2 regions of the Pseudanabaena sp. FACHB-2040 genome follow, and region 2 is predicted to be linked to the other one. Evidence: riboswitches for the same ligand, from Rfam matches in the RefSeq annotation. Region 2 holds a riboswitch; the other holds the start of a gene.
The links. A riboswitch is a leader RNA that binds a small molecule or an ion and turns the genes downstream of it on or off. The one in region 2 is predicted to bind cobalamin.

Region 1 (4,208 bases), on a different contig from region 2:
ATGGGAACCAAATCGAAAACTTGGTTAAGAACCCAACCCTCTCTGATTTAGTGGGCGGTATTCAATCCGTAACTTTGGGTGATGACGAGGCACGGCGTCGTGGTTCCCAAAAGAGTGTTTTGGAGCGTAAAGCGCCACCTACCTTTGATATTGCGGTTGAAATGTTAGAGCGTCAGCGCTGGGTAGTCCATGAGAGCGTTGCAGAGACAGTAGATGCTTTGTTACGGGGACGACAGCCTTATCCCCAGGTCAGAACAGTTACTGAGAGTGGGGAAGTCATAGTCACTCAGGAGGAGCCCAAATCTTCTTCGGGCTCTCTCATCAGCCCTGCAGCTCGGTCTCGGCGACAGTCGGTTGGGCAAGTGCTCCCTTTTCACCACAAGGGCTACCAGCGAGATACTTTGGGAACTTGGGAGCCAACTCAGCAGCTTTCGTTAGCAGATCCGGCTCATAAGGCTGTGTTAGGAACTGGTGAATTGGATACTCAACGTTTGGTTAAGGCGGTTAACGGTCACAGTCTGCATTTGTATCCTTATGGCATTAGCAGACAGCAGCTTGAACATATTGCTACGACCCTAAAATTGCCGGTGGTTTTGGTGCGAGAGCTAGATGAGGCAGACGCGATTTTGACGTTGCCTGCTCACCGTAAAAGCCAATCTAAGCTGGAACGCTTGGCCAAGCAGCGACAAATCCGGATTCAGATTGCCAAAGGGAATACGGTGCTAGAAATTACTCGGGCTTTGCAGCGTTTGTTAGGAATAGATGCGCTAGCCAGCCTAGCGCCAGGTGAACTCAGCTTGTTTTCAGAGGAAGGTAGTGAGCATGAGCTTGAGGCGCTTGAAGAAGCTCGAATTGCGGTTGAGCAAGTGGTTATTCCCAAAGGTCAGCCGGTGGAGCTACTGCCTCGTTCAGCTAAAGTCAGGCGATTACAGCACGAACTGATTGAGCACTATCAACTCAAAGCGACTAGCTTTGGAGAGGAACCCAATCGTCGATTGCGTATTTACCCTGCATAGCCTGGTTTTGCTGACGGCTAAACGCTCTTCTTATATAGGCGGTTGTTTACTTCTATTAACTGAGAACAGGCTTTTGTTACGTTTTCGTCCATCTTGGGTCGGATGGGTTTGCTCGTTCTCAGCCTGACAATATCAATATGTTGGAACACTCAAAGCAACCCCTAGGACAACCTAGGGGTATTTTTTGCTGCAGAGGTGAGGACTCGATTTGACCTGCAGCGATTTTTCGGCTTTGCAAGAAAACCCACAAGGATTTTGGAGAAATTTAGCTGAATTTTGGAAAAAGTACAACGGTTTTGGGAGATCCCTTTCCAGAAGATGGATTGCCCTTTGCGCACAGCAGGCGCTCGCTGTTGGGTTTCAGCTACATGTCGCTAAGCCGATAGAGTCTAATCAGTTAATCGAAGCGATTGTCAGCCTGACCCACCGCTCTCAAAGCGGTGGGATGGGCAGTTTACTCTAGGCCGATTGAACTAGCTGATTAGGCGCTGGCAAAACCGCAAGCTGGGGCGGAATTCGAGCTAGTACAGCGGTTTTTAGTGGTTCGGGGCGGATGCTGTAGGGGAGTAGACCCTCAGGGTTGAGCGCATAGTGGCGAAGGCACTCGATGAGAGCGGGGGCAGCAGTCGCAGGCTGCAGATGGGCAAATAAGTAGGTGTACTTGCCTGCTGCAGAAAATGCAGCCATGCAAGATTTCTCACAGGCAAACATGCATCGAACTGGCTCAATAGAAACTTGATCGGGTAGCTGGGCTGTTGCCGCGAGGCGAGTTAGCTCCTCTAGGAGTTCTTGCCCGCCGCTTTTGCCTTGGGTCTGATCGTTGACGCGAACGGTGGCACATTGAGTGCAGACAAAAAGGGTATGTTCTGGTGTCATAAAACTCAAAGATTAGGACAACGCTAGAGATGCCGAGCGTAGGGTTGCGGCATCTCTCTAAAATTGACTTGGAGCAAAGATTACTTGTCTACTCTAGGCTTCTAGTGGCTGTGTCCGTTGTTAATCGTTTGGAGCTTAGGCGGTAGCGATGGCTTGGGCAAACGGGGAGTGGCTGAGCTGCAGCCAAACTGGCAGCGCAAAATAACTTGAGCACCTTCTGTACCTCGCAGATAGAGCTAACGGTATGCAGGTCGGCGGGCATTCTGACTCAAAGGCCGAAGCCTAATTACAGTTGCGGGACAGCGCCGGACTTGCACCGGACTTTCCCCAATAGGCATCTAGCTGACCGATAGTACCGGTGCCAAATGCCAGTCTCTAGCGGCTGCTCCCCGCTAGAACCGACTTAAGCCTTCCCAGCTTATACCAATTCCAGAAAAAAGTGCTGCAGGTAGGGGGTGGGAGAGTGGATAGGTGGTAGTGGCCATTTAGAGAATTGGTGTTAGCACCTGCGGGAGCTGTCGGGGCAGCCGTTGGCACCCTGTGATTAACCCAGCTATGGGCCTAGCAGTGGCAGAAATGGACTTACAAACATTGCAGCCTGGGTGCGATCGCGCAGTTCTAGCTGGCTCAGAATTCGGGTGATGTGGTTCTTAACTGTGCGCTCTGAGATATAGAGAGTAGCTGCAATTTCCCGGTTGCTGGCTCCAGATGCAATTAGGCAAAGCACTTCCCGTTCCCGAGTTGTGAGGCCTACTAGCTGGGGGGGCAGCTGGACGGGTGTAGCCGGTGGGGCAGGTGCGATCGCTTTTTCCAACAACCCTGGCCCCATTTGGGTATAGCCTTTGTTAATGGCTCGAATAGCCTCAGCCAGGTCATCCGAATGAGTATCTTTCAAAAGGTACCCTCGGGCTCCGGCCCGCATGGCTTGGGCCACATCCTCATTGTCATCAAAGGTAGTGAGCACCAGTACCCGCGTCTCGCTAAACTGTTGGCAGATGGCGCGAGTAGCCGCTACCCCATCCATTCCTGGCATACGCAGATCCATCAGCACCACATTAGGGCGCAGCGCCTCCACTTGGGCGATAGCCTGCATCCCGTCTGCCGCTTCTCCGACTACCTCTAAATCGGGCTTAGCCTCTAGCAGGCTGCGCAGACCCTGGCGAATGATAATTTGGTCGTCTACCAGCAGCAGGCGAATTGGATGGGTCATAGAACAATCCCCGGCAGCGGTAGTCTCACCGTAATCTGGCAGCCCTGGCCGGGCTGGCTGAAGAGCTGAAACTGGCCGCCTAGAGCCAAGGTACGCTCTCGCATGCCTTGCAAGCCAAAGCCTGTGGAGTTGCCCTCAGGGTCAAACCCCCGGCCATTATCATTGATCTGCAGCTGCACAATTTCCCCCTGCTCTAGCAGTTGGATGCTCACTTCGTCGGCCAGGCTGTGCCGGTAAATGTTAGTTAGCGACTCTTGCAAAATGCGGTAAAAAGCTGCTCGAAATTCCGCGGGTAGCGGGCGGGTCAGTGCCAGGGTGTAAGCAGGGGTAATGCCGGTCGTCTGCTGGAACTCTTTGAGGGAGGATGCGATCGCATCTTCCAGAGACTGACCTCGCAATGGGTCGGCTCGCAGCATAGAAACCGAACGCCGCACCTCCTGCAGAGCTCTAGCGCCTAAACGTTGGGCTTCCTGTAGAAAAGCAGCGGTTTTGCCAGCATCGGTTGGTAAAAATAGCTGAGCATTTTCTAGCTGAATACTCTGAGCTGTTAGGGTATGTCCTAACGCATCGTGAATTTCGCGGGCAATGCGATTGCGCTCCTGCAGCGTTGCCTGATCTTCAATTCTGAGCGCGTACTGCCGCAGCTGCACATTGGCCTGCAGCAGCTTTTCCCGGCTCTGACGCTCGGACAGCAGCGTGTTGATCAGCAGCAGGGTAAACAGCAGCGTTAGGCCAAAGGTTACCGCTGTATTGAGCTTGAGGGTAAAAATCGTTTGGGTCAACAGTTCGGGAGGCGGGAGCCGTCTGGGTGGCGGCGGGGCCATCGGCATCGGCTGAAACAGCATCAGCAGAAAAGCCCCAAATACCCCAATGGCCACCGTCAAGCGTCCTGCCTGCTGAAAGATCAGACAGCTACGCATGACAATAATCAGACCTAGTAGCGGGAAAAAGGCCGTTCGCCGGTTCAGCTCAAACGCTAAAAACAGTAGACCAAACTCTACTGCCGTATACAACACCTTGCTTAAAGCATTTTCCCTGGGCAGCTTCAGACCCATCAGCCCAAAACTAGCCAGAATCAGAACTGAGGAGAGCAAGCCCCACTTTCC
Region 2 (4,208 bases):
GGGTGCCCCTGAAGGAATACAGCCAGCTCACCGGCCGAGGGCTGACCGTGATGAAGCTCAAAGACGGCGATGAACTGGCCTACGCCGTGCTGGCTAGGGCGGGAGAGCATCTGGTGCTGGCGACCTCCGGCGGGCGGCTGCTGCGCTTTGAGATCGACGATGACAACCTGCCGATTATGGGCCGTAATGCCCAAGGCCCTCAGGCTCTGCGGATGCGAAAACAGGAAACGCTAGTGGGCTGCGTGGCCATAGCTAAGGAGAGTAGCTGTGTGCTGCTGATCTCGGCTTTGGGCTTTGCTAAGCGTATGCCTGCCAACAGCGTAACCCTAGCCAGCCGGGGTGGTTTGGGAACGCAGGCGTTCCAGTTCAGTCTCAAGAGCGACACGCTGGCAGCTCTAACCGCAGCCGATCCAGGCACAGAAGCAACACTGATCACAACGGCGGATCGGGTGGCGCAGATTACGGTAGCCAAGGTGCCCCGGCAAGGGCGCAGTACGCCGTGCGATCGCATTCTCAAGCTGAACAAAGGAGAATCAGTTGCCGCTGTCACCATCGCCACCTTGCCTGATAATGGGTCAAATGGAAACGAGGGATAAGCACCACCGTGGCTCCTGTTCTAATTGAGAACGTCTACAAGACCTTTCCAGCCGCTCAGTTAAACCGTGCGGCTGATCCGTCAGGCTCCCATGAGGGGCTGACGGTGCTGCGGCGCATTCATCTAGACGTGGCCGACGGCGAGTTTATGGTGCTGGTAGGGCCTTCGGGCTGCGGCAAAAGCACCCTGCTGCGGCTGATTGCCGGACTAGAGGACATCTCTGCAGGCACGATTTGGGTGGGCGGGCAGCGGGTCAACGATTTGCCGCCCAAGCTGCGAGACATTGCCATGGTGTTTCAGAGCTATGCCCTCTACCCTCACCTGACGGTGTACGACAACTTAGCCTTTGGGCTGCGGCGAATGCGGCAGGGGGCAGGAGCAGTGCGGCCCGGCGTAGAAGACATAAAGGACGGGGATCTAGAGAAAGATGCCAATTTAGAACTGGCACAGATCCTCGCAACTAGCCGTTGGTGGGAAGACGCTCTGGGGTCGCTGACGCGGCGGCTGCCGCCTGCTCTGCGCTACATCTCTGAGGCCGAGCGGCTGATCGACGAGCGGGTGCGGGCCATTGCCAAAATGCTGCAGATTGGGCTGCTGCTGCATCGCTTTCCCCGGCAGCTATCGGGCGGGCAAAAGCAGCGAGTGGCCTTAGGCCGAGCCATGGCCCGCAACCCTCAGGTCTTTTTGATGGATGAGCCGCTGTCTAACCTCGATGCCAAGCTGCGCACCGAGACGCGGGCTCAGATCGTCAACCTGCAGCGCCAGCTCGGCATCACCACAATCTACGTCACCCACGACCAGGTAGAGGCAATGACCATGGGCGATCGCATCGCCATCATGAACCAGGGCCAAATTCAGCAGGTGGCTGCGCCGCTAGAGCTGTACCAGCGACCGGCCAACCGCTTTGTGGCTGAGTTTATCGGCTCTCCAACTATGAACTTTCTCACGGTGCAGGTGCAGTCTCCCAGTCTGCTGATTCACCCCAAATTCCGGCTATCCATTCCTAGCGAGTGGGATGAGCTGCTCAAGCCCTACGATGGCCGCACCGTGATATTGGGGATTCGGCCAGAGCACTTGAGCTTGGGTCTGCCTGCCCCCAAGAACCTAGAAACGCGGGTGAGCCGGGTGGAGGCACTGGGCAGCGAGACTTACCTGAGCGTTCAGTTTGAGGGCGAAACGCTGCAGGCCCGCATTGCGCCCGACCATGCTGTGACGCTGGGCGATACGGTGTGGCTTGCGATCGCAGCCGACAAAGTGCATCTGTTTGACCCCGATACCGGTCAGTCTCTGCGGGCAGCTGTTCCGGCTTAAGCAGGTGTCCATTGCCCCGGCCATAGGCACAACATGCATGTGTTATGCTGGCCAAGATTAAGGCGTTAGGGCTAAGGCCTTTAACGCTCTGCTTCGATTTCGACACCGTCTGCTGCGTGTCGCTTGGCACCCAGTTTTGTGAATGAAGAAATTAGACTACACGTCGCTGTTTTTAAGCATGGTTTCCCTGGTATGGATGCTGACCATGCTTCAAGAGTTGCCTGCGTTGGCTCAAGCTGCTACGGCTCATTCAGCCAATTCGCTGCTGGCTGAAAGGGTCTCTTTAACCCAACTAATCGAGCTACGTGCGGCTGCTCAAGGGAAGCCGGAAAAGCTGGCTCAGGGACGCGATCGCAGCTTATTAACTCTCTAATTACGTTCCATTGCGTGGCCACACCCGCGTGATATGCTGACCAATGCTAAGCCAGTTCCGGTGGGGACCAGCCATCGGGCGCTTTGTCATTTTGACGAGCGGGGGAAAGTCCGGTGTCAGTCCGGCACTGTCCCGCAGCTGTGATGAAAAGCCCAGCTTTTCTAAGTCAGAATGCCCGCTGGCGATCGCTTTGTTCCCCATCTGCGAGGTACAGATGCCCGTGTTGAATAAGATTTCTCAGCGGTTCAGCCGATCCCTTCTGGCTGGCTTGAACCGCAAGTTGATTGTCGGTGGGAGTGTGGTTCTAGCATCATCGCTGCTGATGCTGCCCGCTCAAGCCCACCATGCTACCGGCGGCAGCACGCCTACGAATGCCTTCACAGGCTTTATTTCTGGGCTGGCCCACCCTGTTATTGGTCCCGATCACTTTGCTTTTGTGGTTGCCGTTGGCCTGATTGCCGCCTTTAGCCTGCGCGGCATAGTGCTGCCCATTGCCTTTGTCTTGGCAACGCTAGCGGGCACCGGCCTGCATTTGCTGGGGCTGACCTTGCCGGGGGCTGAGATCGGGGTTTCTCTATCGGTGGTGCTGGCCGGGGTGGTGCTGGCGACTAACCGTAAGTTGGGAGTGGAGCCGTTGGCTGGGCTGGGTGCATTAGCGGGTCTGCTCCACGGCTATGCCTACGGTGAAGCTATTGTCGGAGCGGAAATGGCTCCCTTGGCGGCTTATCTGGCCGGATTTGCAGTCATTCAACTGCTGGTTTCTCTAGGCGTATTTTGGGCAGGCCGCAGGGTATTCAATCTCTCGGCTGGCCCGTCGCTGAATCTGCGCTTTGCCGGATTTGCGATCGCAGGGGCCGGATCCGCCTTTCTCTCTTCTGTCCTGCTGGGGTAAAGCACTATGCATAAAATTCCAGTTACCGTCGTCACCGGCTTTCTTGGAGCGGGCAAAACCACGCTAGTGCGCCATCTACTGCAAAACAACCAGGGCCGCCGCATTGCCGTTTTGGTCAATGAGTTTGGTGAAGTCGGCATTGACGGCGAGTTGCTCAAGTCCTGCCAGGTTTGCGATGAAGACGGCACCCCGTTAGACAGCAATATCGTTGAACTGGCCAACGGCTGCCTCTGCTGCACTGTGCAAGAAGAGTTTCTGCCCACCATGCAGGCGCTGATCCAGCGCCGCGACCAGATCGACTGCATTGTCATTGAAACTTCTGGACTGGCCCTGCCCAAACCCTTGGTGCAAGCGTTTCGCTGGCCCGAAATCCGCACCAGCGCTACGGTCGATGGGGTTGTGACCGTGGTCGATTGTGATGCGCTCGCCTCAGGTCGTCTGGTGGGTGACCTGGAGGCCCTAGAAGCCCAGCGCCAGGCCGATGACAGTCTCGATCACGAAACGCCCATTGAAGAATTGTTTGAAGATCAGCTCAACTGCGCCGATCTGGTGCTGCTGACTAAAGCCGATCATGTCTCTTTAGAAACCCGCCAGCATGTCGAGTCTTGGCTCAAAAATCAGCTGCCTGCTGGGGTGAAGATTGTGCCCTGTGAGCACGGGGTGATTAGCCCAGACGTGTTGCTCGGCTTTAATGCAGCGGTGGAAGACAACCTGGAGCAGCGCCCCAGCCACCACGACCACGAAGAGGAGCACGAGCACGACGACAACATTACCTCAGTGCCGCTCACCCTCGATCAGGCGTTTGAACCTAAGGCTCTCGTCGAGCGACTGCAGGCTCTAGTAGAAACGGCTGAGATTTACCGAATCAAGGGATTTGTAAACGTGCCCAACAAGCCGATGCGGCTGGTGCTGCATGGGGTTGGTAACCGGTTCGACTACTTCTTTGATCGGCCCTGGCGACCCGGTGAGCCACGCTTAACGCAGCTAATTGTGATTGGTCAGAATCTTGATTCAGACCAAGTACGTGCAGCGGTATT

Region 1: another riboswitch for cobalamin. It lies ahead of H6G13_RS02945 (DUF1636 domain-containing protein); the one in region 2 lies ahead of H6G13_RS21845 (HupE/UreJ family protein).

The regions. Positions count from the first base shown of each region.
Region 1 is NZ_JACJQO010000002.1:245,524-249,731, reverse strand. Features, by position in the region: gene H6G13_RS02955 (R3H domain-containing nucleic acid-binding protein) at 1-1,016, shown strand, start outside; gene H6G13_RS02950 (hypothetical protein) at 1,225-1,479, shown strand; gene H6G13_RS02945 (DUF1636 domain-containing protein) at 1,476-1,892, opposite strand; cobalamin riboswitch at 2,128-2,258, opposite strand; gene H6G13_RS02940 (response regulator transcription factor) at 2,446-3,102, opposite strand; gene H6G13_RS02935 (sensor histidine kinase) at 3,099-4,208, opposite strand, start outside.
Region 2 is NZ_JACJQO010000019.1:356,471-360,678, forward strand. Features, by position in the region: gene gyrA (DNA gyrase subunit A) at 1-596, shown strand, start outside; gene H6G13_RS21835 (ATP-binding cassette domain-containing protein) at 605-1,906, shown strand; gene H6G13_RS21840 (hypothetical protein) at 2,049-2,279, shown strand; cobalamin riboswitch at 2,320-2,477, shown strand; gene H6G13_RS21845 (HupE/UreJ family protein) at 2,503-3,171, shown strand; gene cobW (cobalamin biosynthesis protein CobW) at 3,178-4,208, shown strand, end outside.